DNA from 2 places in the Exiguobacterium sp. K1 genome. Region 1 is predicted to be linked to the other one. Evidence: riboswitches for the same ligand, from Rfam matches in the RefSeq annotation. Region 1 holds a riboswitch; the other holds the start of a gene.
The links. A riboswitch is a leader RNA that binds a small molecule or an ion and turns the genes downstream of it on or off. The one in region 1 is predicted to bind FMN.
Positions count from the first base shown of each region.

Region 2: linked by a shared signal. The riboswitch ahead of N7U64_RS00025 (ECF transporter S component) and the one ahead of ribD (bifunctional diaminohydroxyphosphoribosylaminopyrimidine deaminase/5-amino-6-(5-phosphoribosylamino)uracil reductase RibD) in region 1 are both predicted to bind FMN.

Region 1 is NZ_JAOTIT010000002.1:364,324-379,958, reverse strand. Features, by position in the region: gene N7U64_RS07175 (methionine ABC transporter permease) at 1-552, shown strand, start outside; gene N7U64_RS07170 (MetQ/NlpA family ABC transporter substrate-binding protein) at 583-1,404, shown strand; gene N7U64_RS07165 (M20 family metallopeptidase) at 1,432-2,643, shown strand; FMN riboswitch at 2,800-2,944, shown strand; gene ribD (bifunctional diaminohydroxyphosphoribosylaminopyrimidine deaminase/5-amino-6-(5-phosphoribosylamino)uracil reductase RibD) at 3,100-4,146, shown strand; gene ribE (riboflavin synthase) at 4,131-4,760, shown strand; gene ribB (3,4-dihydroxy-2-butanone-4-phosphate synthase) at 4,757-5,941, shown strand; gene ribE (6,7-dimethyl-8-ribityllumazine synthase) at 5,943-6,401, shown strand; gene N7U64_RS07140 (EAL domain-containing protein) at 6,530-9,166, shown strand; gene N7U64_RS07135 (DUF4352 domain-containing protein) at 9,225-9,875, opposite strand; gene N7U64_RS07130 (alkaline phosphatase) at 9,887-11,245, opposite strand; gene N7U64_RS07125 (DUF6612 family protein) at 11,505-12,314, shown strand; gene N7U64_RS07120 (sodium:alanine symporter family protein) at 12,506-13,864, shown strand; gene treC (alpha,alpha-phosphotrehalase) at 13,926-15,569, opposite strand; gene treP (PTS system trehalose-specific EIIBC component) at 15,593-15,635, opposite strand, start outside.
Region 2 is NZ_JAOTIT010000001.1:1,351-16,985, forward strand. Features, by position in the region: gene N7U64_RS00015 (NAD(P)/FAD-dependent oxidoreductase) at 1-388, opposite strand, end outside; gene N7U64_RS00020 (YuzB family protein) at 481-714, shown strand; gene N7U64_RS00025 (ECF transporter S component) at 778-1,344, opposite strand; FMN riboswitch at 1,499-1,639, opposite strand; gene N7U64_RS00030 (HesB/IscA family protein) at 1,757-2,107, shown strand; gene N7U64_RS00035 (NAD-dependent epimerase/dehydratase family protein) at 2,241-3,107, shown strand; gene N7U64_RS00040 (GNAT family N-acetyltransferase) at 3,104-3,610, shown strand; gene N7U64_RS00045 (GNAT family N-acetyltransferase) at 3,607-4,128, shown strand; gene N7U64_RS00050 (NAD(P)/FAD-dependent oxidoreductase) at 4,190-5,185, opposite strand; gene N7U64_RS00055 (NAD(P)/FAD-dependent oxidoreductase) at 5,427-6,638, shown strand; gene N7U64_RS00060 (YuiB family protein) at 6,720-7,037, shown strand; gene glcT (glucose PTS transporter transcription antiterminator GlcT) at 7,139-7,996, shown strand; gene ptsG (glucose-specific PTS transporter subunit IIBC) at 8,214-9,737, shown strand; gene ptsG (glucose-specific PTS transporter subunit IIBC) at 9,870-11,975, shown strand; gene N7U64_RS00080 (MDR family MFS transporter) at 12,126-13,637, shown strand; gene ptsP (phosphoenolpyruvate--protein phosphotransferase) at 13,919-15,635, opposite strand, start outside.

The sequences.
Region 1 (15,635 bases):
GGGATTCTGCTTGTCGTGACACGCAAAGGAGCGTTGCTCGAACAAATTCCGTTCTTCAATGTCTTAAGCGGCATCGTCAACATCTTCCGGTCCGTTCCGTTCATCATTCTGCTCGTGGCAATCATTCCGCTGACACGTTTGATTGTCGGCTCGTCGATCGGAACGCAGGCGGCAATCGTCCCGCTCGTCTTTTATGCGGCACCGTACATTGCCCGCCTGATTGAAAGTTCATTGCTTGAAGTCGATACCGGTGTCCTCGAGGCGGCGGAAGCGATGGGGGCAACACCGTTGCAGACGATTTTCCGTTTTCTGTTGCCGGAAGCTCTCAGCTCGCTTGTTCTGAACCTGACGATTGCGACGATCGGTTTGATCGGCGCGTCAGCGATGGCCGGGGCGATCGGCGGCGGCGGACTTGGTGACTTGGCGATTACCTACGGTTACCAACGGTTTGATACGACGGTCATGATCATCACGGTCGGAATTCTCGTCATCTTGGTTCAAGGACTACAGACGACAGGCAATCTGTTGGCACGAAAAATTCGGAGACACTAAAAAAAGAGAGAAAAAAGGGAGAGATGGATGATGAAAAAAGGTTTAGCGATTGGTGCAGCATTAACGACGGTATTGTTTGCGGGATGTGCCGCTTCCGGAGAAGAAGATCAAAAGACAGTCAAGCTCGGAGTCAGCGGTTCTGATACACAAGTCTGGGAATACGTCGCGAAAAAAGCGAAGAAAGAGGGCATCACGATTGAACTCGTCAAGTTCTCCGACTACGTCCAGCCGAACCTCGCCCTGGCGGAAGGGGAGATTGATGCGAACTCGTTCCAGACCGTCTCTTACTTTAACGCCTTCAAAAAAGAACATAAGTTAAAACTGTCGCCGATTGCGACGACGGTCATCGCGCCGATGGGGATTTATTCGGATAAGGTCAAAGACGTCAAAGACATTCCGGTCGGCGGAAAGATTGCCGTTCCGAACGAAGCGACGAACATGGGTCGGGCATTGCTGCTGTTGCAGGAAGCCGGCTTGATTAAATTGCCGGACGACTTTGACGGTAACGGCTCCGTTGATAAAATCGTCGAGAATCCGAAAAAACTGAAGATTGTCCCGGTCGTGGCCGGTCAGACACCACGCGTGCTGCCGGATGTCTCGGCCTCGATCATCAATAACGGAATTGCCGTCGATGCCGGCTTCAACCCGATCAAGGACTCGATTCTCCATGAAAACGAGACGGCAAAACCATACATCAACATCATCGCGACCCGGACGGAAGACAAAGACAAAAAGACGCTCAAGAAAATCGCCTCGCTGTACCAGCAGGATGACGTCGCCGCCTTCATCAAAAAAGAGTACAAAGGCAGCACGATCCCAACGTTCGTCCCTCTCAGCGATATCGGAGAATAACCAAAAACCAAAAGGAGCGTGACCCAAATGACGATTCAGACGATACGGGAAAACCTGACACAAACGATTGAACAGGATATTGAACAAAAACGCGAGTCGTACCTCGAGACAAGCCACCGGATTCATGCGACACCCGAGATTGGAAATGAAGAATATTTTGCGTCACGTCATCATGCGGAACGGCTGACGGCGGAAGGATTTACAGTCGAACTTGGTGTCGCGGGACATGAGACGGCATTCCTCGCCCGGAAAGTCTCGGATAAACCGGGAGCGACCATCGCTTTTCTCGCTGAATATGACGCGTTACCGGGGATTGGTCATGCCTGCGGGCACAACATCATCGGCACGACGAGTGTCGCGGCAGCGATCGCGCTCAGCAAGGTCATCGATGAAGTCGGAGGAAGTGTCGTCGTCCTCGGGACACCGGCGGAAGAAGGCGGACCAAACGGAAGTGCGAAAGGCAGTTTCGTCAAACATAATCTGCTGACAGGGATTGACGCGGCTTTGATGGTTCATCCATCCGGACAGACCCGGATCACCGGTTCGTCGCTTGCCGTCGATCCGCTCGATTTTGCCTTCACCGGCAAACCGGCACACGCGGCGGCTTCACCGGAAGAAGGGATCAATGCGCTTGACGCCGTCATTCAATTGTTTAACGGGATCAACGCGTTACGGCAACAGTTGCCGAGTGATATCCGGATTCACGGCATCATTACGGATGGCGGAGATGCGCCGAACATCATTCCCGAGTACGCGAAGGCCCGCTTCTTTATCCGGGCGACGACACGCGAACGGCTGAACGCGGTGACGAAGAAAGTCAAAGCGGTTGCCGAAGGGGCGGCCCTTGCGACCGGAGCGACGCTTGAGGTCATTGCCTTCCAAAATGAGGTCGATAACCTCCTGTTCAACCGGACGTTTGACGAGATTTTCCGGGAAGAAGCGACGGCACTTGGTGAAGACGTCAAGACGGACGAACGGCCGGGACTCGGTTCGACCGATGCCGGAAATATCAGTCAAGTCCTGCCGACGATCCATCCGTACATCAAGATCGGAGCCGATGATTTAGTGGCCCATACCGAAAGTTTCCGGGAGGCGGCAAAATCGGAACAGGGCGACGAAGCCTTGATTACGGGAGCCAAAATTCTGGCGCGGACGGGATTACGTCTGCTGACGGATGATTCGTTGCTTGGCACGGTCAAACAGGAGTTTCACGACCGGAAAAACGGATACTTGGCGTAACCGGAACAGATAGAAGTATGGACTTCCCCACCGGATCTTTTCATGATGACAGGTCGGGGAATCCATACTTTTTTTCCGGCCTCGCGAAAAAGAATACAAATTCTTTTTTGTATTTTAAAATAACCTGTGCTAGTCTTGACCTGTACAACTGAATAACCAGTTCTTCGGGGTAGGGTGAAAATCCCAACCGGCGGTGATGCGATTTTTAAATCGACGAGCCCGCGACCCATAGTGTACGCACTATGGCTGACTTGGTGTGATTCCAGGGCCGACGGTAAAGTCCGGATGGGAGAAGAACGAAAAAATGTGCTTGAAACCATTTTCTGAAAAAATCTGTTCGGAAAAAGGTCTATTTCTGTATGCTTTTAACAGAAAACAAGACGTTTCTTTCGTGACCCTTCAATCATGACGCCCTGCAAATGCAGCGGCGTCTTTTTTTTTGAAAGGAGCGAAAATATGAATAATCGAATGCATCAGGCGATGCAATTGGCACGGATGTTAAACGGACAAACCAGTCCGAATCCGAGTGTCGGTTGTGTCATTACGAAACATGGAAAAGTGCTTGGCTTCGGCGCCCACCGGTTTGCGGGTGGACCGCATGCGGAAGTCGAAGCGTTAAACATGGCAGGAGAGGCGGCGCGTGGTGCCGATCTCTACGTGACGCTCGAGCCGTGTAACCATCACGGCAAGACACCACCCTGTACGGAAGCGATTTTAGCTGCCGGCATCAAGCGGGTGTTCGTCGCGACCGAAGACCGTCATGCGATCGTCGCCGGACAAGGCATCAAGCGCCTGCGCGACGCGGGACTGACGGTCGAAGTTGGACTGCTCGAAGACGAAGCCGTTCGCTTTTATACACCGTTTTGGCAAAGTCTCAAGCGTAACCGCCCTAACGTCACCGTTAAAGTCGCACAAAGTTTAAACGGAATCGTCACGACAGGTGAACAACGCTTTATCACGTCAGTTGCAGCACGAGAAGTTGGACGCGAGCTGCGGGCGACACACGATGCCATTCTCGTCGGAAGTGAGACGGTATTGGTCGATGATCCCGCGTTGACATTACGGACGGAAGCAGGACCGGAACCGATCCGGATCGTCGTCGACCGGCGCGGACGTTTGCCGGAAACGGCCCAAATTTTCCGCGACGGCCTCAATACGACATACTGGCTGACGGAACAACCGCGTGTCTCCGCTCAATCGAACGTCACGGTTCTCGTCGGCACGTATGCGACGCCAGAGCAGATTTTAGAGACGCTCTATGGACAAGGCATTCGCAGTGTATTGATCGAAGGCGGACCGACGATTCAGTCGGCGTTTTTAGAAGCCGACCTTGTCGACCGTCTTGAGGTCTATCAAGCGCCATCCGTTCTAAAGGGAATGCCGGGATTAGCAAGTGCTGTCGAAATTGAAGACCGGTTTGATTTAACGGCTGTCGCACCAATCGGACAGGATGTCCACCTGCGCTACGCGCGGAAAGGAGACGGATCATGTTCACAGGATTGATTGAAGAAGTCGGAACGCTCAAACGAAAAGTTCCGCGACCGAATGGTCTGGCGCTTGAAATTGAAGCGCGGCATGTACTCGAAGGAACGAAAATCGGTGACAGTATCGCGGTTGACGGGATTTGTTTGACGGTCACGGCGATGACGGAGACGGGCTTTACGGCGGACGCCGTGCACGAAACGATTCGGGCGACGTCTCTTCAGACCTTACGGGTCGGCACACCGGTTCAACTCGAACGGGCGATGCCGGCAGACGGCCGGTTTGGCGGTCATTTCGTCAGCGGACATATCGATGGAACGGCTCGGTTCTTAAGCCGGCGCCCGGACGGTGAAGCGATGGAATACCGGTTTGAGACCGGTGACTGGCGTAAGTATTGTATTCCGAAAGGTTCGATTGCGATTAACGGAACGAGCCTGACGATTCAGCACATCGAGACAAACAGTCTGACCATCTCGTTGATTCCGCATTCGCGGCAGGTGACGACGTTCGACCGGTTGCAAAGCGGATCGCTCGTCAATATCGAGTGTGATTTAATGGCAAAACATCTGTATCACTTTACGCAGCAGGAACAAAAGACGGATTGGTCGGCATTTTTAGGAGGCGGAGCAGGATGAACGGATTTGATCTTGTAGAAGAAGCGGTGGAAGACTTAAAACACGGACGTCCGATCATCGTCTGTGATGATGAAAATCGGGAAAATGAAGGAGATCTGATTCTCCTCGCGGAACATGCGACACCGGAACAGATCAACTTCATGATCACGTACGGGAAAGGACTTGTCTGTGTTCCGGTCAGCCCGCAACTTGCAGCACGCCTTGAGCTGAACCCGATGACGGATGTCAATACCGATCCGCACGGGACGGCATTTACGATCAGCATTGATCATGAAGACGCGAAGACCGGCATCAGTGCCGCGGAACGTGCTTTGACGATTCAACGGATGCTGACGGACGGGCCTAAACAATTCAAACGTCCCGGTCATATCTTCCCTTTGATTGCAAAAGAGGGCGGCGTTCGCGAACGACGCGGTCATACGGAAGCCGGTGTCGATTTGGCACGGCTTGCGGGAAGTGCTGAAGCAGCCGTCATTTGCGAAATTATTCTCGAGGACGGAACGATGGCCCGTGTGGATGATTTGCTGACGTATAAAGAAGTCCATGGATTGAAGATGATTACGATTGATGCGCTTGTTGCCTATCTTGAACGTCCGGTCCGACGGGAAGCGGACGTCCTGCTTCCGGCGGTGCATGGCGCATTCCGGATGCTCGGTTATACGACGCCCGATCAAAAAGAGCATGTGACCGTTTTATCAGGAGAGACGGAAGACGGGATGCTCGTTCGGCTGCATTCCGAGTGTCTGACGGGAGATGTCTTCGGTTCGAAACGGTGTGATTGCGGTCCGCAACTCGACGCGGCACTGGAACGGATTGGTCAGGAAGGCGGAGCCGTTCTTTACTTGCGGCAGGAAGGACGCGGGATCGGTTTGATGGCAAAACTGAAAGCCTATGAGTTGCAGGAACAGGGGCTCGATACGGTCGAAGCAAATCATGCGCTCGGCTATGCGACAGACTTACGCGATTATTCCGTTGCCGCCGCTATGTTGCACGATTTGGGAGTCACGAAAATCCGTCTGATGACAAATAATCCTGAAAAACAGCAGACGCTCGAAAACGAAGGGATCACAGTGCTTGAACGGGTTCCGCTTGAAATTGCGCCGATTCCGGAAAACAAACAGTATCTGCAGACGAAACAAACGAAACTCGGGCATTTGCTCGACATCCAAGGAGGAAACTAACATGGTATTCGAAGGATTTTTAACAGGTGAAGGACTGCGCGTCGCGATCGTCGCAGCACGATTCAATGAATTGATCACATCAAAATTAGTCGGTGGAGCGAACGATGCGTTCCGTCGCCATGGCGTCGCGGCGGACGCTGTCGACACGGCGTGGGTACCGGGAGCGTTCGAGATTCCACTCGTCGCGGAAAAGCTTGCGAAAAGCGGGAACTATGACGCTGTCATCACACTCGGGGCCGTCATCCGCGGAGCCACTTCGCATTATGATTATGTCTGCAACGAAGTCGCGAAAGGGGTCGCCGGCGCCTCACGGGAAACAGGCGTGCCGATTATCTTTGGTGTTCTGACGACGGATTCGATCGAGCAGGCTGTCGAACGGGCGGGAACAAAAGCCGGTAACAAAGGATATGAAGCGGCGGTTTCTGCGATTGAAATGGCCAACTTACTGCGCACCATTTAATGAGATAACTGAGTCTTGAGACCTGTTTCTTCACGGAACAGGTCTCTTTTTTCTTGATGGCGCAGGACTTCGCTGACATCATCCCTAATCAAAAGAGAAAGACTGTTCGCAAAGGGAGGAAACGATCCATGGGTGGCGTGAATAAATCGTATTATCTGCCTGGAATCGTCGGATTCATTGCGGGATATTATATTTGGCTCCTTGTTTTTAATCAGCAATCAGAATGGGTGTCTTGGGGAAGTAACTTATTCTCGATTTTCGGCTGTCTGTTCGCGACCATCCTGCTGGTTCGGGCGCAACGGAATCCGAATCAGCAGGAAGGGCGGTTTTTTCTGTACCTGGCCTTTGGAATCGGCAGCTATCTGATTGCGGAAATCATCTGGTTGACCTATGAAAACATCTTAAAAGTTGAGGTGCCGTTTCCCGGAGTGTCCGACATATTTTATGTTCTCCAGTCGGTCTTCTTTTTAGTAGCGTTCTTGCACTTAATTCACCGGCACGTTACGAAAAATCGGTTGCTCAGCTTCATTTTTGATATTGCCATCGTCATGACGGTAGCGGTCACCTATAGTTGGTATTTCTTGATCCGGCCGTTATTTGATACACCGTTTACATCACACGCCGAAGTGATTTTAGCTTTTGCTTATCCGTTGTGCGACATCGTTTTGTTATTTTGTATGATCAGTATTTATTATCTGTTCGAGAAAAAAGAGTGGTACGAACGGCGGCGCATGTTTCAGTTTCTATTTGCCGGACTGTTACTTCAGGTTGGGGCGGACACGTTATTTGTCTATATGACGACGGTCAGTGGAGACAGTGCGATCCGGTTAATTGACCCGTTATTTATCCTCGGATTACTGATGGTCGGTGTCTCGGGGCATATCGTTAGTCCGGTAGATTCAAAAGAAGACAGACAGTCGAAACAACGGATAAAAGTGCAGGTCGGAAAGTTATTTTTACCATATTTACTGGTTATTCTGCTGTTTTTGACGATGGCCTTCTATGCGCGTCGGGACGAAGCCTTAAACGGGTTGATGATTGGTTGTGCTGTCACGATTCTTCTGATTTTAGTCCGCCAGATTCTAATGATTTTAAGTCACCAGGAACTGATTCAGGAAATTCATGAAAAGGCGGATGAGCTGGAAGTCAGTGAAGAACGCTACAAGTCGTTGTTCACGTACCATCCGGATGCCGTCTATTCCCTTGATCTGAAAGGACGGATTGAGAGCGCGAATCCGTCTTTTGAAAAATTAACGGAGCAGCATGCGGAAGAGTTAGTCGGTAAAACGTATCGTCAGTTCACGACATGGCAACAGACGTCGACAGACAAGGCGACAGCACAGCAATTTGAAACTGTTTTCCAAAAATCCGGCGGTCCGGATGTGTTGCTGAACGTAACCAACATTCCGATTCGCGTCCGGGACCGGTTCGTCGGAATGTACGGGATTGGTCAGGATATCACGACAATTAGGGAAAATGAATTAAAGATTCGCCGGCTTGCCTATTATGATCATTTGACCGGTGCCATCAACCGGACGTACTTTGAAGAAGTATTACACCATTTAATTGAAACGGAACAAGCCGATGAGACGATCGTCCTCTGTTTCATTGATCTCGACGACTTTAAACTCGTCAATGATTCGTTTGGTCACCATGTCGGGGATCAGTTACTGATTCAAGTGGCAAAACGCCTCCAAGAAGCCGTCGAACCGGACGATCTCGTTGCCCGGCAAGGAGGAGACGAGTTTACTGTCATCCTGCGGAATGTCACGTCGGATGATCAGGCGAGATGCCGTACGGCTCGTCTGCTGGATGATTTAAAACGAACATATGCGATTGAAGGAATCGAATTGATTTCCAATCCGAGTATTGGAGCGGTCAGCTGCCGGCGGACGTCGGGAAAACATGTCGTGACGTTATTGAAGCAGGCCGATCTTGCGATGTATCAGGCGAAAACGGGTGGCGGCAAATCTATTATCTTCTTTGAAGATATTGCCGAAAAAGCGTCCTACCGCTTGCGACTCGAGTCGGAGCTGCCGATTGCTATTGAAACCAATCAGTTGATTTTACATTATCAGCCGCAAGTCGATACGGTCACGTACAAGATGGTCGGCGTTGAAGGACTGATCCGCTGGAATCATCCGGAACTCGGAATGATTACACCAAACGATTTTATTCCGATGGCGGAAGAAGCCGGCATGATTATCCGGCTCGGGGAATGGGTGTTACGCGAAGGATTTTTACAGGCAAAACAGTGGCAGGATGACGGTCTGAACTTAAAAGTCGGACTCAATGTTTCGATGCAACAGTTTCATCATCCGACGTTCGTCCTGACGTTGATTCGGCTGGTCGAAGAAACAAAAGTCGATCCGACCCGGATTGATCTTGAAATCACGGAAGTCTCAGCCGCTGAAGACATCGAAGAGACCGTCTTGACGATGAATCGTCTGAAGGACCTCGGCTTCACGATTTCGATTGATGATTTCGGAACCGGTTACTCGTCCTTATCGCGGTTGGCGGATTTCCCGATCGACACACTAAAGATTCCGCGTGAGTTCGTCGAAAAAATCCAGCCGGCAACGACCGGTTACTCGATGATTTCGTCCATCATTCACTTAGCGAAGTCGCTTCATCTTGAAGTCATCGCCGAAGGTGTCGAGACACTTGAACAGGTCAACGTCCTGAACCGGTTGGAATGCTCGCGGATGCAAGGGTATTACTTTGGCCGGCCGATGCCGGCAGAACAAATCCCGGCTCTTTACTAAAAAAGAAGACGATCCTTTCCGGTAAAACAGGAAGGGATCGTCTTTTGGTCTTTTAGCATTATAAGCGCAAAGAAAGGGACGAACCTTTTCCAAGGACATCACGTTTCGCGCTGAGGACATCACTCGTCAACAACTCGACTGATGTGAGCGGTTGTTCGATGATGAAGCCGAAGTTTCCGCGTCGTGTCTCGCCGGGAGCGTATGTCGCAGCAAGCGACTCGAGGTAGACATCGTCCTGCAGTGTCTTCTCGGTTGTCGCATCGAGCTTAAAGTGAGCGACCGGGTTAAACGTAACCGGCTCGGCGCCTCCGTTCGTGATCGTCACACGCGTCTTGACGAGATCAAAGGATTCGTCATGGGTGAAGCCGTGGAAGAAATCAATCATCCCGTAACTCGGCCGGGCATGGAACACTTTCACTTCTTCGACTTTCATCGTGATCGGTCCGATCGTGCGTGTAATGCCTGGGCGGACAAACTGTTTTAACGTCAATTCGCCTTTAGCGTCGGTAACCGATGCATCGACTTTCGTCAGTTTCCGGTCATCCGGCAGTTGCGGGTTCGGAACATATGCGGCAGACTTCTCGATCGATACCGGTGTCTCCTGTTTCGGGGCCGACTTTTCTGACGACTTCTCTTGGACGGTGTCTGGCATAGTGCCGCAACCCGAAAGAATCGTCCCGAGCATCAAGGCAGCAAGTATCTGTTTCATGGAAAGTCTCCTTATTTCTTCGACTTCAGTAAATCGAAGATGATTTTGGCATGATCCGTATTATCGACTTGTCCGGCAAACCGTTCTTTCGCTGGACCAAACGCATAGACAGGAACGTCTTCACCCGTATGTCCGCATGTCGTCCAACCGGTGTGCGAACGTTCATTGAAAATGGCTTCGATTGCATTATCGACATCAAGCAGTTTCTTCGATTCCGCAGCACGTGTAACGGACTCGATTTCGTCTTCCGTCAAGGCAAGTTTCTTTTGATCGATATAGGTCGTCAACGTTTTTTTGACATCGGCACCTTCGATGATTTTTGCTGCCATGAAGTCCGGTGTCTTCTTCGCCGCCTTGATCGGCTCGGCGAACCAGTTATAGATACCATCCGCTCCAATCGAGTAACCGCCGGTCGAATGGTCGGCCGTCGCCACGACAAGCGTGTGCTTGTCTTTTTTGGCAAAGGCGATTGCCGCTTTGAAGGCACGTTCGAAGTCTTCCATCTCGCTCATGGCACCGACGATGTCATTGTCATGACCGGCCCAGTCGATTTGACTTCCTTCCACCATCAGGAAGAAGCCTTTTTTGTTTGAATCAAGTCGTTTGATGGCGGAATTCGTCATCTGTTCGAGTGACGGAACGGATGATTCCCGGTCGATGCGTTTCGGCAGACCACCGTCCGCAAACAGACCGAGGACCTGTTTGTTTTTATCCGCCTGCATTTGATCCAGATTCGTGACGTAGCTGTAACCGTCTTTCTTAAACGCTTTCGTCAAATCGGTATCCGGACGGACGAAGTTTGATTTCCCGCCTCCGAGCAGGACGTCGATCTTATGTTTACCGTTGACCCGCTCCTTGAAGTAGTCGTCCGCAATCGCATTCATGTTTTTCCGGTTCTCATCGTGCGCGCCGAATGAAGCCGGTGTCGCGTGTGTAATTTCGGATGTCGCAACAAGTCCCGTCGATTTTCCGCGTTCTTTCGCTGCTTCAAGGACCGTCTTGACCTCTGATTTATCATTGTCGACGGCAATCGCGGCATTATATGTTTTGACACCGGACGACATCGCCGTCGCGGCGGATGCGGAATCCGTGATGTTTTGCTCCGGGTCTTCCGGATAGGTCATCTGTTGTCCGACGAGATATTGATCAAATGCCGTTTTTTCCGCGACCGGCGTCGAAGGATCATTTTTTAAGTACCGGTGGGCTGACGTATACGAGACACCCATCCCGTCCCCGATCAGGAAGATGACATTCCGGATTTCCGGTGATTTTGCATGTTTCGTCTTAGCCTCAGCGTCGTTCATCGAGACCATCGTACTTAAGGAAAGGGTCGACAAGGCAAGAATGGGAATGATTCGTTTTAACTTCATGGATTGTTCCTCCTTCAGGAAAATAAATAAATAGTTTAGTATCGGATCAGATCTACAGGACTAACTTTAGCGGTAGAGTGTAAAACGAACATTTGAGGGATGTAAAGTTTTGTTAAGAATCAAACAGAAAACTTTACGTCGGACAGGAAGGTCGATGAGTAAAAAACAGTCAGAACGGTAATAAGATAAGAAATGGTTTTGAAACATTTTTCAGTGACAGCTCGTAAAGAAAGATAATCAATTTCAAGGAGGAATGACGATGAAGAAGACAAGGTGGATGACAGTCGGTCTCCTCACGGCAACAATTGGGCTGGCAGGGTGTAATGACCAGACGATAGAAGATGGTCAAGGAGAGAACGGATCGAAACAGCTTTCGAATACGGAGTTGCTGAAAAAAGCATCCAGTGCCCAAGAGAACATCAAGTCGTTTCATATGGACAGTGACATGACGTCTGAAATTGGCGGAATGCCGATGAGTCAGAAGGTTTCGGCAGACATTATCCAAAAACCAATGACGATGCATCAGAAAATGACGATGAAAAATGCGGAAGATGGCACTGACGTAGACACAGAATTGTATTTAGTCGATGACAAAATGTATATATCACAAGCTGGGCAATGGTTAGTTCAAGATACGGCAGAACTAGGGGATATGTTGAAAAACATGGAGACATCAGCCTCAACTGAACAAAGTCTGAAGCTGCTTAAAAAATATAAAGATAATTGGACGATGAAAAAAGAGGGCGATGTCTATCAAATTGATGTTGATCTAAAGGGCGATCAACTAAAAGCATTCATGAAGGATTCGCTCGAACAGTCGGGACAACTCGCGCAGATGAAAGATGTCATGGATCAAGTCGATTATAAAAAGATGGAATACTCGATGACGTATGATGCCAAAACGTATTATCCAAAAACACTGGATATGGAAATGGCGTTTGAGATTCAAGAAGGAACAGAATTTACGATGAAAAACGAATCCGTATTCTCGAAATTTAATGAGATCCAGTCGATTGAGTTGCCGAAAGAAGCTAAAAATGCACAGGAATTGCCGAACGGTAATCAATAAAAAAGCTGATTTACCTAAAGAAGCAATCGTCTCCGGGATTACTCCGGACGGATGATTGCTTTTTAATGAGCAATAAAAAAATATAAGAATATAAGGGGACAATCGTCTGCGCAAAAAATTAATCATTGACAGTTATCTGTAAATTCTGAAAAGATAGAAAAGTGCATAGCAAATCGAAGGAGGGGATTGGAATGGGAACATCGTTCAGTGAATGGATTAGCACGGTATCGGATTTCGTCTGGGGTCCACCGTTGCTTATCTTTTTGGTCGGTACGGGGATTTACTTGACGATACGACTTGGATTCATTCAGATCATCAAACTTCCGTATGCCTTGAAACTGGCATTCACGAAACATCAGGACGATACGTCGGAAGGGGATATCAGTCATTTTCAAGCTTTAATGACGGCACTGGCAGCGACGGTCGGTACGGGAAACATCGTCGGAGTTGCGACAGCCGTCGTCCTCGGGGGACCGGGCGCGATTGTCTGGATGTGGTTGTCCGGGTTGTTCGGGATGGCGACGAAGTATGCCGAGGCGATTCTCGCCGTCAAGTACCGTGTTGTCGATGAGAAGGGACAGATGGCCGGGGGGCCGATGTACTATCTCGAGCGGGGATTAAAACAAAAATGGCTCGGTGTGTTGTTTGCTGCGTTTGCATCGCTCGCCGCTTTCGGAATCGGAAACGGTGTGCAGACGAACTCTGTTGCACTCGCAATGAAATCGACGTTTGACGTGCCGTTGTATGTAACGGGGATTGTCCTGATGGTGGCGACGGGGGTTGTCATTCTCGGTGGGGTCAAATCAATCGGGAGAGTCGTCAGTTACTTTGTACCGTTCATGATTTTCTTTTATGTCGGAAGCGGACTCCTCATCATGGTCATGAACTTTGATCTGATTCCGGGAGCACTCGCGACGATTTTCAGCAGTACGTTCTCGAACGAAGCGATTACGGGTGGTGCCATTGGTGCCGCGATTCGTTACGGGGTCGCGCGCGGAGTCTTCTCGAATGAAGCAGGTCTCGGTTCTGCACCGATTGCCGCCGCTGCTGCGAAAACGGATTTCCCGGGACGGCAGGCACTCGTCTCGATGACACAGGTTTTCCTTGATACACTTGTCGTCTGTTCGATGACCGGATTGACGCTTGTCATGGGTGGCCAGCTCGATAAAAAGCTCGAAGGGGTCGAATTGACGACCGCCAGCTTTGAAGTCTTCCTTGGACCGGCCGGGAAGTATATCGTGACGATTGGTCTTGTCATGTTCGCCTTCTCGACCGTCCTCGGATGGTCCTACTACGGAGAAAAATCGATCTATTACCTGTTTGGTCAAAAGTCGATTTTACCGTACCGGGTTCTGTTTGTTCTCGTCGCGGGACTTGGGGCGATGACGACGAACTTGAATATGGTCTGGGCGATTTCCGATGTTTTCAACGGACTGATGGCCATTCCGAACTTGATCGGTTTGATTGGTCTGTCCGGTGTCGTCATTGCGGAAACAAGGCTGTTCCGGGAACAGCTGAAACGGGAGCAAGCTAACCGGCGGGTGTCCTAGAGATCACTTCATCTAAACAAAACCCCGCATTCTCAGTTGGAGAGTGCGGGGTTTTGTATGTTCAAACCGTCCGGTACAGCATGACGGATTCGTATGGTCGTAAGACAAGCTGTCCGGATTTCTCTGAAACATCCGGATAGTTCTGAATCAATACCTGATGATCGAGCCACTCGTCCGGTAACGTGAACGGACGGTCCGTGCCGTAAAAGTTAGACAGGACGAGAACTTGTTCGTCGTCGGTCGTCCGTTCGTACGCCCAAAGTGAGAGATCGTCAGGTGTCAGAAGCCGGTAACTTCCGTTCGTCAAGACGTCATATTGTTTGCGTAGTTGAATCAGCTTTTTGTAATGATAGAAGACCGAGTCCGGGTCGGCGAGGGCCGCTTCGACATTGATCGAGGTATGGTTTTCAGGAACCGGAATCCACGGTGTCGCCGTCGAGAAACCGGCGTGTGGTGAAGCATCCCACTGCATTGGTGTCCGGGCATTATCGCGGGATTTCTGACGGATGGCTGCCAAAATGTCTGCTTCCGTTTCCCCAAGCGCCGCTTTTTCGGTATACGCGTTCAGTGTCTCGACATCCCGGTAATCGGTCAGGTCCGTGAAGTCCGGATTCGGTGTACCGATTTCCTCGCCCTGATAGATGTACGGTGTTCCTTGCAAACCGTGCAACGTCGTCGCGAGCATCTTCGCACTTTCGATCCGGTAGACGGTATCGTCACCGAACCGGCTGACGACACGGGGCTGATCATGATTACACCAGAAAATCGCATTCCAGGCATTTCCCTGCATTCCGACCTGCCAGTCGGAGATAATCCGTTTCAGCTCCAGGAAATCGAACGGCGCCGCCGTCCATTTCTCCCCGTTCGGATAATCGACTTTCAGATGATGGAAGTTGAACGTCATCTTCAGCTCCTGCTCATTCAGATTCGAATAACGGAGGCAATGATCAAGTGTCGTCGATGACATCTCACCGACGGTCATCAAGTCGTGACCGGCAAAGACACGTTGATTCATCTCCTGCAGATAGTCGTGGACACGCGGACCGTCCGTGTAGTGTTTCCGTCCGTCACCGGTCGGGTCATTGGCGAAACTGTCGTCTTTTGAAATCAAGTTGATGACATCGAGCCGGAAACCGCGGACACCTTTATCACGCCAGAAGCACATCATCTGATAGACAGCTTCCCGGAGTGCCGGGTTTTCCCAGTTGAGATCGGCCTGAGTTTCGTCAAACAGATGCAGGTAATATTTGCCGGCCACCTCGTCAAACGACCAGGCAGGTCCGCCGAATTTCGATACCCAATCCGTCGGTTCGTCCCGCCAGATGAAGTAGTCGTGGTAGGGGCTATCCGGATGTCGTCCTTGCCGGAACCACTCGTGATCGGTCGAACAGTGATTGACGACGATATCCATCATGACGGATAACTGGCGTTTACCGGCTTCCGCAATCAATTGATCGAAGTCTGTCATCGTGCCGTAAGACGGATCAATCGCATAATAGTCACTGACGTCATAGCCGTTGTCGCGTTGTGGTGACGCGTAGACCGGTGTCAGCCAAAGATAATCGACGCCGAGCTCTGCCAAGTAATCGAGTTTTGCGGTCACGCCGCGTAAAGTGCCGGTCGGTTTGCCTTCCGGACTGTAAAAACTTTTCGGGTAGATTTGATAGACGGCGGATTTACGCCAGTCAGTTGTCGTAAGGGTCATATCAGGTCACACCTTTCTAAAACTTAAGCTGCCTCTTTGAGTGCCGCTTTGCGGGCACGTTTGGTC
Region 2 (15,635 bases), on a different contig from region 1:
CCTGTTGTGTTTTCCGTGACTCTTCGAGTGTCTGGATGCTGTAAGTAAACTCTTGTGCCCCCGGTATGTTATGGTATTTATCTTCACAACCTAAGGCGATGATCAAATCATCATAAAACAATTCCGTTCCGTCTTGCAGATGAACGGAGTTCGTCTCTGGTGAAATCTTTACGACATGTCCATACTTATATGAGAGATGTTCCCCTTCCGGAAACGCGATCCGGACATCCCGGTCCGACAATGTTCCGGCAGCAAGTGCATAATACTCTGTTTTTAACGCGTGGTACGGTAAACGATCGACGAGCGTCACAGCGACATCTTCATCCTTGAATCGTTCACAAATCCGCATGCCACCATATCCGCCACCTAAAACAACCAGTTGCTTCATAACTTAAAATCCCCCTTAGTTCCCCTAAATCAGTCTGACCTTGTATAATACGACATGAGGAAAGATAATTCCTGCCTGAAGGAGGAAAAAAAGTGAATCCGATTATTGAATTTTGTATCAGTAACTTAGCGACAGGGACTCAGGTCGTCATGCAACAGCTCGAACGGGACCCGAATGTCGATGTCGTCGAATATGGTTGCCTCGGTTATTGCGGGATTTGTTCGCTTGACCATTTTTGTCTCGTCGATGGAGAAACTGTTGTCGGGGAGACACCGGAAGAACTGCTTGAAAAGATTTATCAGAAAATCGAAGAAAACGAGCTCTAAAAAAATCCCCGTGTCTCACAAGAGACCGGGGATTTGTGTCTGTCAGCGGGCGCGGCTTCGGACTTAGACAGTTTGTTGACGACGTGTCATCCAAGGTTTTAGTTTCAGGAACAGCGGGATGAAGAGTGCTGAGATGAACATCGCCTTGATGATGTTAAACGGTAAGATACCGGCTGTAATCGTCGTCCACTTGACGGCAGGGTCAAGCATGTAGTCCATACCGAAGAACCAAGCGTACGCTGGAAGAATCAAGATATAGTTGAGGATGGCAAGACCGAGTGCCATCGTGATCGTACCTGCGACAAGACCGGTTGCGAGACCTTTTGTCGATTTCTTTTTATGATAGAACCAACTGACCGGAAGAATGAAGGCAACGCCAGCTGCGAAGTTGGCAAGCTCACCGACCGGAACACCACTTCCGCGGAAGATGTAGTACAGGACGTTTTTGAGTGCTTCGACGATGACGCCGGCAACAGGTGAGAACATGATTGCGGCGATCAAAGCAGGAACATCACTGAAGTCGATCTTCAAATAGTTCGGTAAAAACGGAAGCGGAAAATTCAGTAGCATAAGAACAAATGAAATTGAACCTAACATCGATAATGTGACCATTTTTTGTGTGCGTTTCATACGAGTATAATCTCCTTTTGCTCGTTCCTCTCGATGAAGTATTGGCATGTCTGCGTTCAAAATAAACCCCCATCGAAGTGTTCGATGGGGGAGAAGTCCGCAGTAAACTAAGCCTGAACGATTTTTGCAAAATCGGTTCAAGAAAGAAACATGCCGCCATCTTCTCCCATCCAGACTATACTGTCGGCTCCTGAGTTACACAGAATCAGCAAATAGCGCCCTATTCGCTCGCGGGCTTCAGGCGAATCGCCTGTTTACCGCCGGTCGGGAATTTCACCCTGCCCTGAAGATGGAACGATTTAATTTTTTTTAATACAACTTATTTATACAACGAATTCAAGATTGTTTCAAGCAACTAGGTTTCGATTCCCCTTAAAATTGCGTATACTAATAAAAAAGGGAAGGTGATGACATGATTCATTTAACAGAAGCGGCCGCACTGCAAGTCAAAGAAATGATGTTGCAGGCGCCGGACGATGAACAAAATCTGCGCATGCTCGTCCAAGGCGGCGGATGCAGTGGTCTCTCCTACGGCATGGGGTTTGACAGTGAAAAAGAGACGGACTTGACCTTTGAGCAACACGGAGTCAAAGTCATCGTTGATCAAAAAGATTATCCGGTCGTTAAAGGACTGGAAGTAGATTATAAACAATCCATGCTCGGAGGCGGATTCACGATTACGAATCCAAATGCAATCGCGACATGCGGTTGCGGGACGTCGTTCCGAACGGCGACGAATGCCGGCACACCGGGCGGCTGTTAATGAAATGACTTGTATCGCAGACGATTGCCGTCTGCGATTTTTTTGTTTTCACGAGCGATTGACAGGACTTTTCAATAGAGATGGAGAAGGACTAACAGGAACGTTAGCACGCTATGATGAGGGAGGACTATCGATGCGAAAGGTACTGATTTTCGGTGGAACACGCTACTTTGGTCGACGGTTGGCATTACGGCTCGCGGAATCGGGGGATGATGTGACGATTGTCACGCGTGGGGAACATACGCCGCCTGTCGCGAAGGGCTTGACATTTTTTAAAGGGGACCGGACATCAAGCAGTACAATGAAGGATCTTGGAAGTCAAAACTGGGATATCATCTATGACAATATTTGTTTTAATCCGTATCAGGCGAAGCTTGCGGTCGATGCCTTCGAAGGGAAAGTCGGGCGTTACATTCTGACGTCGACGATGTCGGTCTATGAGCAGGGCGGGACAAACATTTCCGAGCGGTCCTATAATCCGTTTCCCGGGAAATATGATCTCGAAAAAGAACATGATTACGGCGAAGGAAAACGTCAGGCGGAAAGTTATTTCTTCCAACGGGCGACTTTCCCGGTCATTGCCGTTCGTTTCCCGGTTGTCCTCGGACCGGATGATTACACGGAGCGGCTGATCTTTCATGTCAAACGGGCACTAGCCGATCAACCGGTCATCGCTGAAAATCTGTATGCGAAGATGGGATATATCTCGAGTTATGAAGCTGCAGCTTTCCTCGAGTGGTGCGGCCGTTCGACGATGACAGGACCAATTAATGCCGCGAGTGACGGCGTATTATCGATTCAGGACTTAATGGATAAGATTGATCACGTGGCAGGAACGACATCACGGTTTGAGACGACAGGCGAAGAGCCGTCACCGCTTGCACCGGATCACGATTTCTATATGGATACGACGGCAGCCAAACAAGCAGGATATATCTTCCAACATGTTGATGACTGGCTTGATCGTTTGATTGAAGAGGAGGTCCGGAACCACAAATGATTACCTTAATTAAACCATCGCTGCACTTGGAACCGGAATACCTTGATTATGTATCAGAGTGGCAAGAATCCGGTGAAAGCATCGTTCCGAGTGTCGTCAGTAAAACGTTTCTGCCGTTGGAGGATTTTTTGGAAGAACAGGAACAAGAGGAACGGGTGGCCCCGACGAACTGGGTGACCCACTCGACGTATTGGTTGTATGACGGGGAAACGATTGTCGGTGCAGTCAATTTCCGGCATGATCTAAACGATCAATTGCAACAAGTCGGAGGGCATATCGGTTATGGCATTCGACCGAGTGCGCGCAATAAGGGGTATGCGACGGAAGGATTACGGCAAGCGCTTGAATTTGCGCGAAAGCGGGGACTTGCCTCCGTCTTGATCACCTGTAGTGCGGATAACACCGCATCCGGTCGTGTCATTTTGACAAACGGTGGTCAAGAAATCGAATCTTACATCAAAGAAGATGGAACACGGGTCCGGCGATTTATCATTCCACTATGAATACCGGATTTTTAACGATTCGACGAGCCGACATGGAAGACGCTGCTGCGATTGCCCGGATTCATGTCGCATCTTGGCGGGAAACATATCGGACGATTATTCCGGATGCATATCTCGATCAGTTATCTGCGGAGAAGCGGGAACCGGGTTGGCGGAACAGTCTTGCCGAAGGTCCGGTTTTCGTGGCACTTGATCAGACAAACGAAATCGTCGGTTTTGCGAACGGCGGACCAAACAGGGAAAATGATGCGACGGAGGGAGAGCTGTACGCGCTCTATCTGTTGAAAAGCCATCAGGGGCAACGAACCGGTAAACGGTTGTTTGATCACGTGTTGGAAGATCTCAGGCGGAAAGGCTTCTCGTCTTGCATGGTAAGTGTGCTGGCAGATAACCCGTCCCGTCATTTTTACGAACGTTTCGGCGGACGACTCGTTTCCGAAAAAACCATCGAGCGGGGTGGGAAACAGCTGAGTGAGTGGACGTACCGAATTACACTCGATCCCGTATCCAACGCATAAGCCCAAAAAACAGCGTCCCTTCGATTTCCGAAATCGAAGGGACGCTGTTGTTCGTGATCACTTAATGATTTTTCACTTTTTCGAACAGACTGGTTGAGTGTTGCGGATGGCGGGCTGATGGATCAACAAGCAACTTCGCCTGGTTGACGGCAATCGGTGCTTCTCCGAAACCGGTCGCGATCAATTTGACACGACCGTCATACGTCGCGATGTCGCCGCAGGCAAATACGCCGGGAATCGCAGTTTCCATCTTCGAGTTGACACGGATGGAATTCCGTTCGAATTCGACCTCCCACTCTTTAAGCGGTCCGAGTGATGAGACGAAACCAAAGTTACAGACGACATCATCGGCACCGACGACAATCACTTCATCCGTTTCGGCATGTTTGAATGTCAGCGTCTCGATACTGTCTTCTCCGGTGACGGATTCAAGGGTATAAGGTGTCATGACATTGACAGACGAGTTATGCAACAATTCGACCGTATGCTCATGGGCGCGGAATTTATCGCGTCGGTGAACGAGTGTGACGGATTTCGCGATTGGCTCGAGCATCAGCGACCAGTCGACTGCGGAATCACCGCCGCCGAGCAGGACGACCTGGCGATCTTTGAAGCGGTCCATCTCGTTGACGAAGTAGTGTAAGTTACTGCCTTCAAATCGTTCTGCGTCCGCGACACCGAGGGGACGGGCAGCAAATGAACCGTTCCCGGCTGTCAGGATGACGGTTTTCGTATAATGTTCACCCTTGTTCGTGACGAGACGGATCAGTCCATCATCCAGGCGTTCGTATGCAAGAACGGTTTCGCCGAGCACATACGTCGGATCAAATTCATTTGCCTGTTCCAGCAGACGGTCGACCAGGTCCTGGGCTTTGACTTTCGGGAAGCCGGCAATATCGTATATATATTTTTCAGGGTAGAGCGTCGCCAGCTGTCCGCCGAGTTGCGGCAGACTTTCAATGACTTTCGTCTTCATTTGACGCATGCCTGAATAAAACGCGGTGAACAGCCCGACCGGACCGCCCCCGATAATCGTGACATCATATGGTTGGTGCATCTGAGTCCCTCCTAAAATTGGATACCTCTATTATATAGGAAGTAGGGTTCGATGTTGCAAGTACGGGACATCTCACATTTTTTTGGGTTTGCATAATTTCCCTTTGCAATCTATGATAGAAAATGGTTCAATAAACGTATAGACGTGTGAACATTATTTGAACAAAGTTTTTGAGCATTTATCTGCAATTGAATGTGAAGAAAATCACAACAAAACTATTATGCGTAAGGGGTATCAGAACATGAACACACCAAACATTGTTATTCTTGGAGCCGGCTACGGTGGATTGATCACAGCAGTCAACCTTCAAAAGAAACTTGGCGTCGACCAAGCCAACATCACATTAATCAACAAACACGATTACCATTACCAAACAACGTGGCTACATGAACCAGCAGCAGGTACGATGTCTGCTGAACAAGCACGTATCTATATCAACGATGTCATCAACCCTTCACGCGTCAAGCTTGTTAAAGGAATCGTCGAAAAAGTCGATACAGCAAGCAACACGGTGAAACTCGTCGACGGTGGAACAGTCCCTTACGATTATGTCGTCGTGGCACTCGGCGGAGTTCCTGAAACATTCGGCATCAAAGGATTGAAAGAGAACGCTCTAACAATCAGTTCATTGAACAGTGTCCGTAAAATCAAAGAGCACATCGACTACTCATTCGCAGAGTACAAAACGACAGGTTCAACAAACCGTTCACTCTTGACGATTGTCGTCGGTGGCGCTGGGTTCACGGGTATCGAGTTCATGGGTGAGCTCGTCAACCGGATTCCTGAACTGTGCAAACAATATGACATCCCGCGCGAACTCGTTCGTGTCGTCAACATCGAAGCTGCACCGACTGTTCTTCCTGGATTCGATGCAGATCTCGTAAACTACGCACACAAATGGCTTGAGCGCCAAGGCATCGAGTTTAAACTCGGTAACGGCATCAAGGAATGTGGACCGGGCAGCGTTACATTCGGACCGCTCCAAGGGGATACAACAGAAACAATCGAAGCGAACACAATCATCTGGACTGGTGGCGTCAGCGGTAACCCTGTTGTTGCAGCGTCTGGTTTTGAAGCAATGCGTAACCGTGTTGTCGTTCAAGAAGACCTCCGCGTTCCTGGACATGAAAATGTCTTCATGATCGGTGACTGTTCAGCTGTTATGGATCCGGCTTCAAACCGCCCATACCCGCCGACAGCACAAATCGCAACACAACAGGCACATAAAGTGGCTGAAAACATTGCTGCACTCATCGGTGGACGTCAAACATCGACATTCACATACGAAAACAAAGGAACTGTCGCTTCACTTGGTCATAAAGATGGAATCGGAATGGTCTTCGGTAAGAAGATTTACGGCCGTAACGCATCGTTCATGAAAAAAGTCATCGACAACAAACATTTCCTTGAGCTTAAAAAGATTGGTCTTGCCATCAAAAAAGGTAAATTCTAAGTTCACGTTTTAGGCAAATGTACACTCGTGCATTTGCCTTTTTTGTCGGTTATACTAAAAGAGATTCAAAGGGGGAACATTATGCATATCATTCAAGCCGTGATCGGGAGTGTTCTATATCTCGTCATGTTCTTTAGTATCGGTTTTATCTTAAACATGTTGTTACGCAGTACGTGGATCATGCTTGTCCTGTATCCGATTATCATCATCATGATGATTGATAATCAGTCGACACTGGATTACTTCACGAATGCGCGTGAAGCGATCCCGAAACTCGGGGAACGCATCATGGGTCTGCAGACGGCGGATATCACGATGTTCGTTGCCGGTCTTGCCGGAATCATCATCGCCGGAATGTCAATTCGCTTCCTGCGTAAGAGCGGTTACCAAATGTTTTAAAGTCTACTTGAGTGAGTAGGCTTTTTTAGTATGTGAAAACACGTTATAATAAAATCAGTGTCTTTAAAAAAATGTGTAAGAGCAGATAGGGTTGAGAGCGAATGGATAAACAAATGTACCACGTTATCAAAGTCTTAAATAATAATGTCGTCATTTGTTCGACTGGTGCCAACCAGGAAGTCATTATCCTCGCAAAAGGGATTGGCTTCGGTCGGAAGCCAGGCGATCAACTAACGGATCTTGATAAATTGGAAAAAGTGTATACGTTAAAAGATAAAGACGAGCAAGCGCAGTACAAGGCGCTTGTCGGACATCTGGATGAAAACTTCATCGCTTTGATGAATGAGATCGTTTCAATGATCGAAACGCGATTCGGAAAACGGGTCGACGAGCACATTCATATCGGACTGACGGACCATTTGACGTTTACGTTCAAGCGGCTCGAACAGGGAATGGAAGTCACAAATCCGTTTCTTGCGGAAACGGAAGCCTTATATCCGGAAGAGTATGCGCTCGCTGAAGAAATCGTCGAATTCATCAGTGCCGAGATGAACTTTTATTTACCTCCGGCCGAAACAGGATTTATCGCCCTTCATATTCACTCGGCGACGAACTTCAAAGATGTCCTCGAAGTGAACCGGCATCATCAATTGGTCGGATTGATTGCCAGTCATATTGAACAACGATTACAGATTAAAATCGACCGGAAATCACTGGATTACAAGCGTTTAATCCGGCACTTGCGTTCAGCGATTGAAAGGGTTTCCAATGGGGAGTACCTAGAGGCGCCAGAAAAAGTAGAAAAGCTATTGCGCGAAGAATATCCGCTGTGCTATGATACTGCTTGGGAGCTGATGTCCATCATGGAACGTCAGTTGAAGAAAGCGGTACCGCGCGGTGAAGCGACGTATCTTACGATGCATCTGCAACGCTTAGTGCAGTACGATTTAGGTAAATGACCGCACGGACTACGTGTTACTGATACGATCAGGCATGAGTGGGATGTCGGGCAAGATAATTTATTTCCGTTATTTTTACGGGATAAGTGTATTTTGTCTACAATCCGCTCGTGCCTGATTTTTTTCTGTAAAAATCGGTCAGATGTCTGACTTTTTTCGACCTGTCATTGGTATTATTCCTTATTCTTAGCTCGTACATCAAAAGGAGGAAACACACATGTTCAAACAGATTTTCGCTGTTCTTCAACGTGTTGGTAAAGCGTTGATGCTTCCTGTTGCGATTTTGCCTGCTGCCGGGATCTTACTTGGATTCGGTAACGCGATGCAAAATCCGAACTTGACGTCAAAACTCGAGTTCTTAAAAAATGATGCAGTCATCAAGGTTGCAAAATTGATGGAAGCAGCCGGGGATATCATCTTCGGTAACTTAGCACTCTTATTCGCGGTCGGTGTCGCGATCGGATTAGCAGGGGACGGCGCAGCCGGACTTGCAGCCATCGTCGGATTCCTGATCATGAACAAAACAATGAGCGTTTGGCTCGGCGTTACACCAGAAATGGTCGCTAACGGACAAGGGTACGCTAACGTACTCGGTATCCCGACACTTCAAACAGGAGTTTTCGGTGGTATCATCATCGGTTTAATCGCAGCCTGGGCCTACGGGAAGTATCATAATCTCGAATTGCCGCAGTTCCTCGGATTCTTCGCAGGAAAACGTTTTGTTCCAATCGTTACAGCAGTTGTTTCATTATTCGCAGGTCTTGTACTTGTTTTCGTTTGGCCGTTCGCTCAAGACGGATTGAACACATTCTCCCACTTCATGATGGAGAAAAACCCGACTCTTGCAGCATTCGTCTTTGGTCTCATTGAACGTTCATTGATTCCATTTGGTCTTCACCATATCTTCTACGCACCATTCTGGTTCGAGTTCGGTTCTTACACGAACAAAGCCGGCACAGTTGTTCACGGTGACCAAGCGATCTTCTTCGCTCAGTTGAAAGATAACGTTGCATTGACAGCTGGTACATTCATGACTGGTAAATTCCCGTTCATGATGTTCGGTCTTCCTGCAGCAGCACTTGCTATGTACCATGAAGCACGCCCAGAGCGTCGCGCAGTCGTTGGTGGTCTTCTTGGATCAGCAGCACTTACAGCTTTCTTGACAGGTATCACAGAGCCAATCGAATTCGCATTCTTGTTCGTTGCTCCGATCTTGTTCGCAGTTCACGCAGTCTTCGCAGGTCTTTCGTTCATGACAATGCAATTGTTGAACGTTAAAATCGGTATGACATTCTCAGGTGGATTGATTGACTTCCTTCTCTTCGGTGTCCTTCCAGGACGCACGCAGTGGTGGCTCGTTATCGTCGTCGGTCTTGTTCTTGCAGTTGTTTACTACGTCGGATTCCGTTTCGCAATCCGCAAGTTCAACTTGAAAACACCAGGTCGTGAAGACGAAGTACAAGAGACATCAATGGCACAAGGTTCTGAACTCGCAGCTGGTATCCTTGATGCACTCGGTTCTGAATCAAACATCAAACACCTTGACGCATGTATCACACGTCTTCGTGTTGAAGTTCTTGATAAATCAAAAGTTGATAAAAACGAATTGAAAAAATTAGGTGCGGCTGGAGTACTTGAAGTTGGTAACAACGTTCAAGCCATCTACGGACCAAAATCAGATAACATTAAATCTGAGATTCAAGCCGTCATCAACTCACGTAAACAAGAAAAGTCAGTCTAATATTTAAAAGAGCTTTCCCAATTTGGGAAGGCTCTTTTTTTGTGGAAAGAAACATCAGACAAATAGTTTTGCGCAAGAAACATTAAGGGTATGAAGTAAGTAGTTTGGTCAAAAAAAGGAGGGAAATCACTGATGTGGAAAAATGTGTTCGGTGTATTGCAACGGATCGGTAAAGCTTTGATGTTACCGGTCGCAATCCTACCGGCAGCGGGGTTGCTCCTGGCGTTTGGTACGGCGTTTCAAAACCCGAATCTGACGCAGTATCTTCCGTTTCTCGAAAATGACGCACTGGTCGTCATTTGGCGGGTCATGCAGGATGCAGGGGATATCATCTTTGCCAACTTAGGATTACTGTTTGCCGTCGGGGTTGCGATTGGTCTTGCGAACGGTGAAGGGGTCGCAGGACTGGCCGCAATCGTCGGATTCTTGATCATGAACAAAGTTATCAGTTCATTTTTACAGATTACGCCTGAAAAGATTACAGAAGCACAAAAATCGAGTGATTTATCGTATGCGACCGTTTTAGGAATTCCGACCCTGCAAATGGGGGTGTTCGGAGGGATTATCGCCGGGTTGATTGCGGCGTACAGCTATAATAAATTCTTTAAGATTAAACTTCCGGATTTCCTTGGATTCTTTGCCGGTAAACGATTTGTACCGATTGCTACAGCGCTATTCAGTTTAGTCGCTGGTTTTGCCCTGTCCTATATTTGGCCGCCGATCGGAACAGGGATCAATACGTTCTCAAAAACCATCATCGAATCAAACGAAACGTTATCTGCCTTCATCTTTGGATTAGTCGAACGTTCCCTCATTCCATTTGGTCTCCACCATATCTGGTATTCAAGTTTTTGGTTCCAATTCGGTGAATACACCGATAAAGCGGGCAATCTTGTCAACGGGGATCAGCGGATCTTCTTCGCCCAGTTAAAGGATGGTGTCCCGTTTACAGCCGGAACGTATATGACCGGGAAATATCCGTTCATGATGTTCGGACTTCCGGCTGCCTGTCTTGCGATGTACCATACGGTTGCGAAAGATCGCCGGAAAGCAGTTGAAGGATTATACTTCTCAGCTGCCCTGACTTCATTCCTGACAGGGATTACGGAACCGGTTGAGTTCTCGTTCGTATTCGTTGCCCCGTTGCTGTTTGCAGTCCATGCAGTATTTGCAGGATTGTCATTCATGATCATGGACATCTTAAACGTCAAGATCGGGATGACCTTCTCCGGAGGATTGATCGACTATACGCTGTTCGGTATTCTGCCGAACCGGACCTCCTGGTGGCTCGTTATTCCGGTCGGTCTCGTCTTTGCCGTCATCTATTACTTCGGTTTCCGTTTCGTCATCAAGAAATTTGATTTGAAGATTCCGGGACGTGAAGCGATTCAGGAAGGTGCGGCGACAGCCGGTGCGACAGCCGGTGAATTGCCGTATGAAATTCTCCAGGCATTTGGCGGACCTTCAAATATCAAACATTTGGATGCCTGTATCACACGGCTTCGGATTACCGTCAATGATAAATCCGGTGTCAATAAAGAGCGCTTAAAACAGTTGGGTGCTGCCGGTGTCCTCGAAGTCGGGGACAACGTTCAGGCTATCTTCGGTCCGAAATCGGACGGTATTAAAACGGAGATGGCAGAAATCATGAACGATCCGAATTACCAACCACCAGCCAAACCGGAAGCCGATCCGATTCCGCAGGTTCCGACAGGCGCGGAAGCACGGACGGACAACCGGACAGATGACCGGTCCGGATTAGCCGGAACAGATGGTGCCTATGTCCCGAGCGAAGGATATGTCTCGCCACTCAGCGGTGTGATTCGTTCCCTTGATGATGTACCCGATCAAGTCTTCTCCGGACGGATGATGGGTGACGGTTATGCCATCGAACCGACAGAAGGATATGTCGTTTCTCCTGTTTCCGGTGAAATCACGACGTTCTTCCCAACGAAACACGCGATTGGTATTTTGGCCGATAACGGGGATGAAATCCTGATTCATATCGGTATTGATACAGTATCGCTCGAAGGAAAAGGATTTGAAGCGTTGGCGAAAGCCGGCGACCGGGTCGAACCAGGTTCACCGTTATTGAACGTCGATCTGGAACAAATCCGACCACTGGTTCCATCATTGCTCACACCAATCATCGTCACGAACAGCGGCGACCGGAAAGTCTCCGTTGATGTTGGTAAAACCGTTGAAGCGGGTGAAAAGATTTCGTATGACATTAAATAAGAAGTGGATGCTGAACACGACTCCGATTTTGGAGTCGTGTTTTTTTTTGTATTCCGTGAACATTCAACGATGAGATTTTGCACATATGATGATACAATGAATAAGCTATTATGAAGATTAGCTATTTTTTGATAAGAAAGAGGTGAGTCGATGGCTACGACTTCGACAAAAACACGTTATGTCGTGTTAGGATTACTGATCGGGATTTTAGTGGCAGCAATGGATAATACGATTGTTGCGACAGCGATGCCGACGATTGTCAGCGAATTAAACGGCTTCGACCAATATGCGTGGGTCACATCGGCCTACATGATTGCGACTGTAGCGGGGATGCCGATCTTTGGTAAGTTAAGTGATATGTACGGGCGGAAGCGATTCTTCTTATTCGGCATGTTGCTGTTCATCACAGGGAGTATCCTGTGTGGAATGGCAGACTCGATTGTTGAACTTTCCGTGTATCGTGCGATTCAAGGTTTGGGTGGCGGAGCGTTAATGCCGATTGCCTTTACCATCATCTTTGATATTTTCCCGCCTGAAAAACGTGGGAAAGTCAGTGGTTTGTTCGGGGCCGTCTTCGGAATTTCAAGTATTTTTGGTCCGTTGCTGGGTGCCGTCTTAACAGATGCCATCAACTGGCGTTGGGTCTTTTACATCAATATTCCCCTCGGATTATTGGCGCTTGCCCTTGTTTCTTTGTTTTACAAGGAGTCACCGATTCACCGGACGCAAAAAATCGATTATGCCGGTGCTGTGACGTTAGTGGCAGGACTTGTTTTGTTTTTGCTGGCCCTTGAAATGGGCGGAAAAGATTATGCGTGGAACTCACCGCAAATTCTTGGTTTATTTGGCGGGGCGATTGTTGCCTTCATCGTCTTCGGGTTCATCGAACGCCGGGCAGCGGATCCTGTCATCACGTTCAGTTTATTTAGACGGCAACTGTTTGCTGCGACACAAGGCGTAGCCTTCTTTTACGGTTTTGTCTTCATCTCTGCCAGTGTCTTCATTCCGATTTTTGTCCAAGGTGTCTTCGGGGGCAGTGCGACCAACTCGGGTCTGATCTTGATGCCGATGCTGATTGCATCCGTCGTCTCTGCCCAGCTCGGCGGACGATTACCGAATAAATACGGATTCCGGAATGTCATGCTTGTCTCAGCGGTCTTCTTCTTGTTAGGAGTGTATCTCTTAAGTACGATGTCGCTTGAAACATCGCGCACCGCCATCACAATCTATATGATCATTTTAGGATTTGGTGTCGGCTTCAGCTTCTCGTTACTCAACCTGGCAAGTATCAACGGGATTGAGATGCAACGACGTGGTGCAGCCACATCAATGGGATCGACGTTCCGGACGATCGGCATGACGCTCGGTGTAACGGTCCTTGGAATCGTCCAATCGCGGACCTTCTCATCGACGATCAGTGAACAGTTACCGGGTGGAAACGCACCGGACGGCGGACAATTCCCGACGGCTTCAGCCCTTGCGAAAATGCCGCCGGAAGTAGCAAATGCAATCAAATCGTCACTTGCCGAATCGATTTCGTCGGTCTATCTGTGGGCATTGATTCCGGCTGTACTCGGTGTCATCTTTGTCTGCCTGATGGGCAATGAACGCCCGACGTTAAAAGAAGGACAGGGCGAACGACCGAAAACAAAGCAAGCATAAAGTGTGGTTGAACTATAGTGTGGGTAAAACTATTTAGATAAGCATTAACCGAAGAGAGGGAAGTGGAAGTCAAAATCCACTTCCCTTTTTTGTTGTTCGAAATCATTCGATGTACGAGACTCCTACAGGAAAACTGGCTTGTGTCTCGCCTGAGGAAAGCGAGTGCATAGAATGATTTCGACGTAAACTAATCCGATTTCCCGCACGAAGTATAAAGAAAAGAGAGGACTTTGTTAACACGGCAAAAAAACACGCCCCAAAACGGGACGTGTCAGAAAAGATTATTTTTTAATATCGAACGTTGTGCTGAGGAAGTTAACGACATCTTCCGCTGTGTCCATATCGAGTACTTGTTCGACGATTGCTTCACACTCTGCTTTGTTCAAGCGAGTCATCAGGCTACGTGCGCGAAGGACTGAAGAAGCTGACATTGAGAATTCGTCGAGTCCGAGTCCGAGAAGGATTGGAAGTGCGAGTTCTTCTCCTGCCATCTCACCACACATGCCGACCCATTTGCCTGCTTTGTGTGCTTCTGTGATGACGTTGTTCAAGAGGTTCAAGATAGCCGGGTTGAACGGTTGATAGAGGTATGAAACTTTCTCATTCATCCGGTCAGCAGCCATCGTGTATTGGATCAAGTCGTTTGTTCCGACTGAGAAGAAGTCGACTTCTTTTGCGAATTGCTTCGCCATGACAGCTGTTGAAGGAATCTCGACCATCATACCGACTTCAACGTCTTCTGAAACTGTCACACCTTCTGCTTGAAGGTTTGCTTTTTCTTCGAGAAGAAGTGCTTTTGCTGCACGGAATTCTTCGAGTGTCGCGATCATTGGGAACATGACAGCAAGTTTTCCATACGCGCTCGCCCGGAGAAGGGCACGGAGTTGCGTCCGGAAGAGATCCGTTTGATCGAGGCAAAGACGAATCGCGCGGTATCCGAGGAACGGGTTCATCTCATGCGGGAGATCGAGGTAAGACAATTCCTTGTCGCCACCGATATCGAGCGTCCGGATGACGACTTTTTTATCGCCCATCGATTCGAGAACCGTTTTGTATGCTGTGAACTGCTCGTCTTCCGTCGGGAACGTTTCCGCATCCATGTAAAGGAACTCTGTCCGGTAGAGTCCGACTGCTTCCGCGCCGTTCTCAAGGACACCTTTAACATCGTTTGGTGTTCCGATATTTGCTGCAAGCTCGACATGATGTCCGTCAGCAGTGACTGTTTTTTCGTTTTTGAGTTTTTTCCACTCTTCTTTTTGCGCGATGTACGCTGAACGTTTTTCTTCATATTCTGCGATTTGTTCGCTTGAAGGATTGACGATGACGTCACCCTCTGTTCCGTCAAGGATCAAGAAATCACCGTGTTTGACTTCCGTCAAGACGACTTTTGTTCCGACGACAGCCGGGATTTCAAGAGAACGGGACATGATCGCCGAGTGCGAAGTCCGTCCACCGATGTTCGTAGCAAATCCTTTTGCATACTTCCGGTTGAGTTGTGCTGTATCTGAAGGTGTTAAATCTTCTGCAATGATGATGACTTCTTCATTGATTTGAGCCGGTGTAACGAATGTGATACCGAGCAAGTGGGCCATTGTCCGTTTTGTAACGTCACGGACATCGGCTGCACGCTCGCGCATGTATTCGTTATCCATCGATTCAAAAATCATGACCATCATCTGTGACACTTCATCAAGTGCTTGTGCTGCATTGGTTTTTTCATCGTCAATTTTTGCGTTGACTTGGCTGACGATTTCCGGGTCTTCCAGGATCAACAAGTGAGCTGAGAAGATTTCCGCTTTGTCTGCACCGAGTTCTTTTAATGTGTTTTCGCGGATGATTTCAAGTTCACCCTTCGACTTAACGATGGCGGCTTGGAAACGTTCCTTTTCTGCTGCCGAGTCCTCGATTTTATGCGTCGGAATTTCAAAGACAGGTGTTTCCATTACGAATGCCTTTGCAATCGCAATCCCTGCAGAAGCGCCAATTCCTTTGATGTGC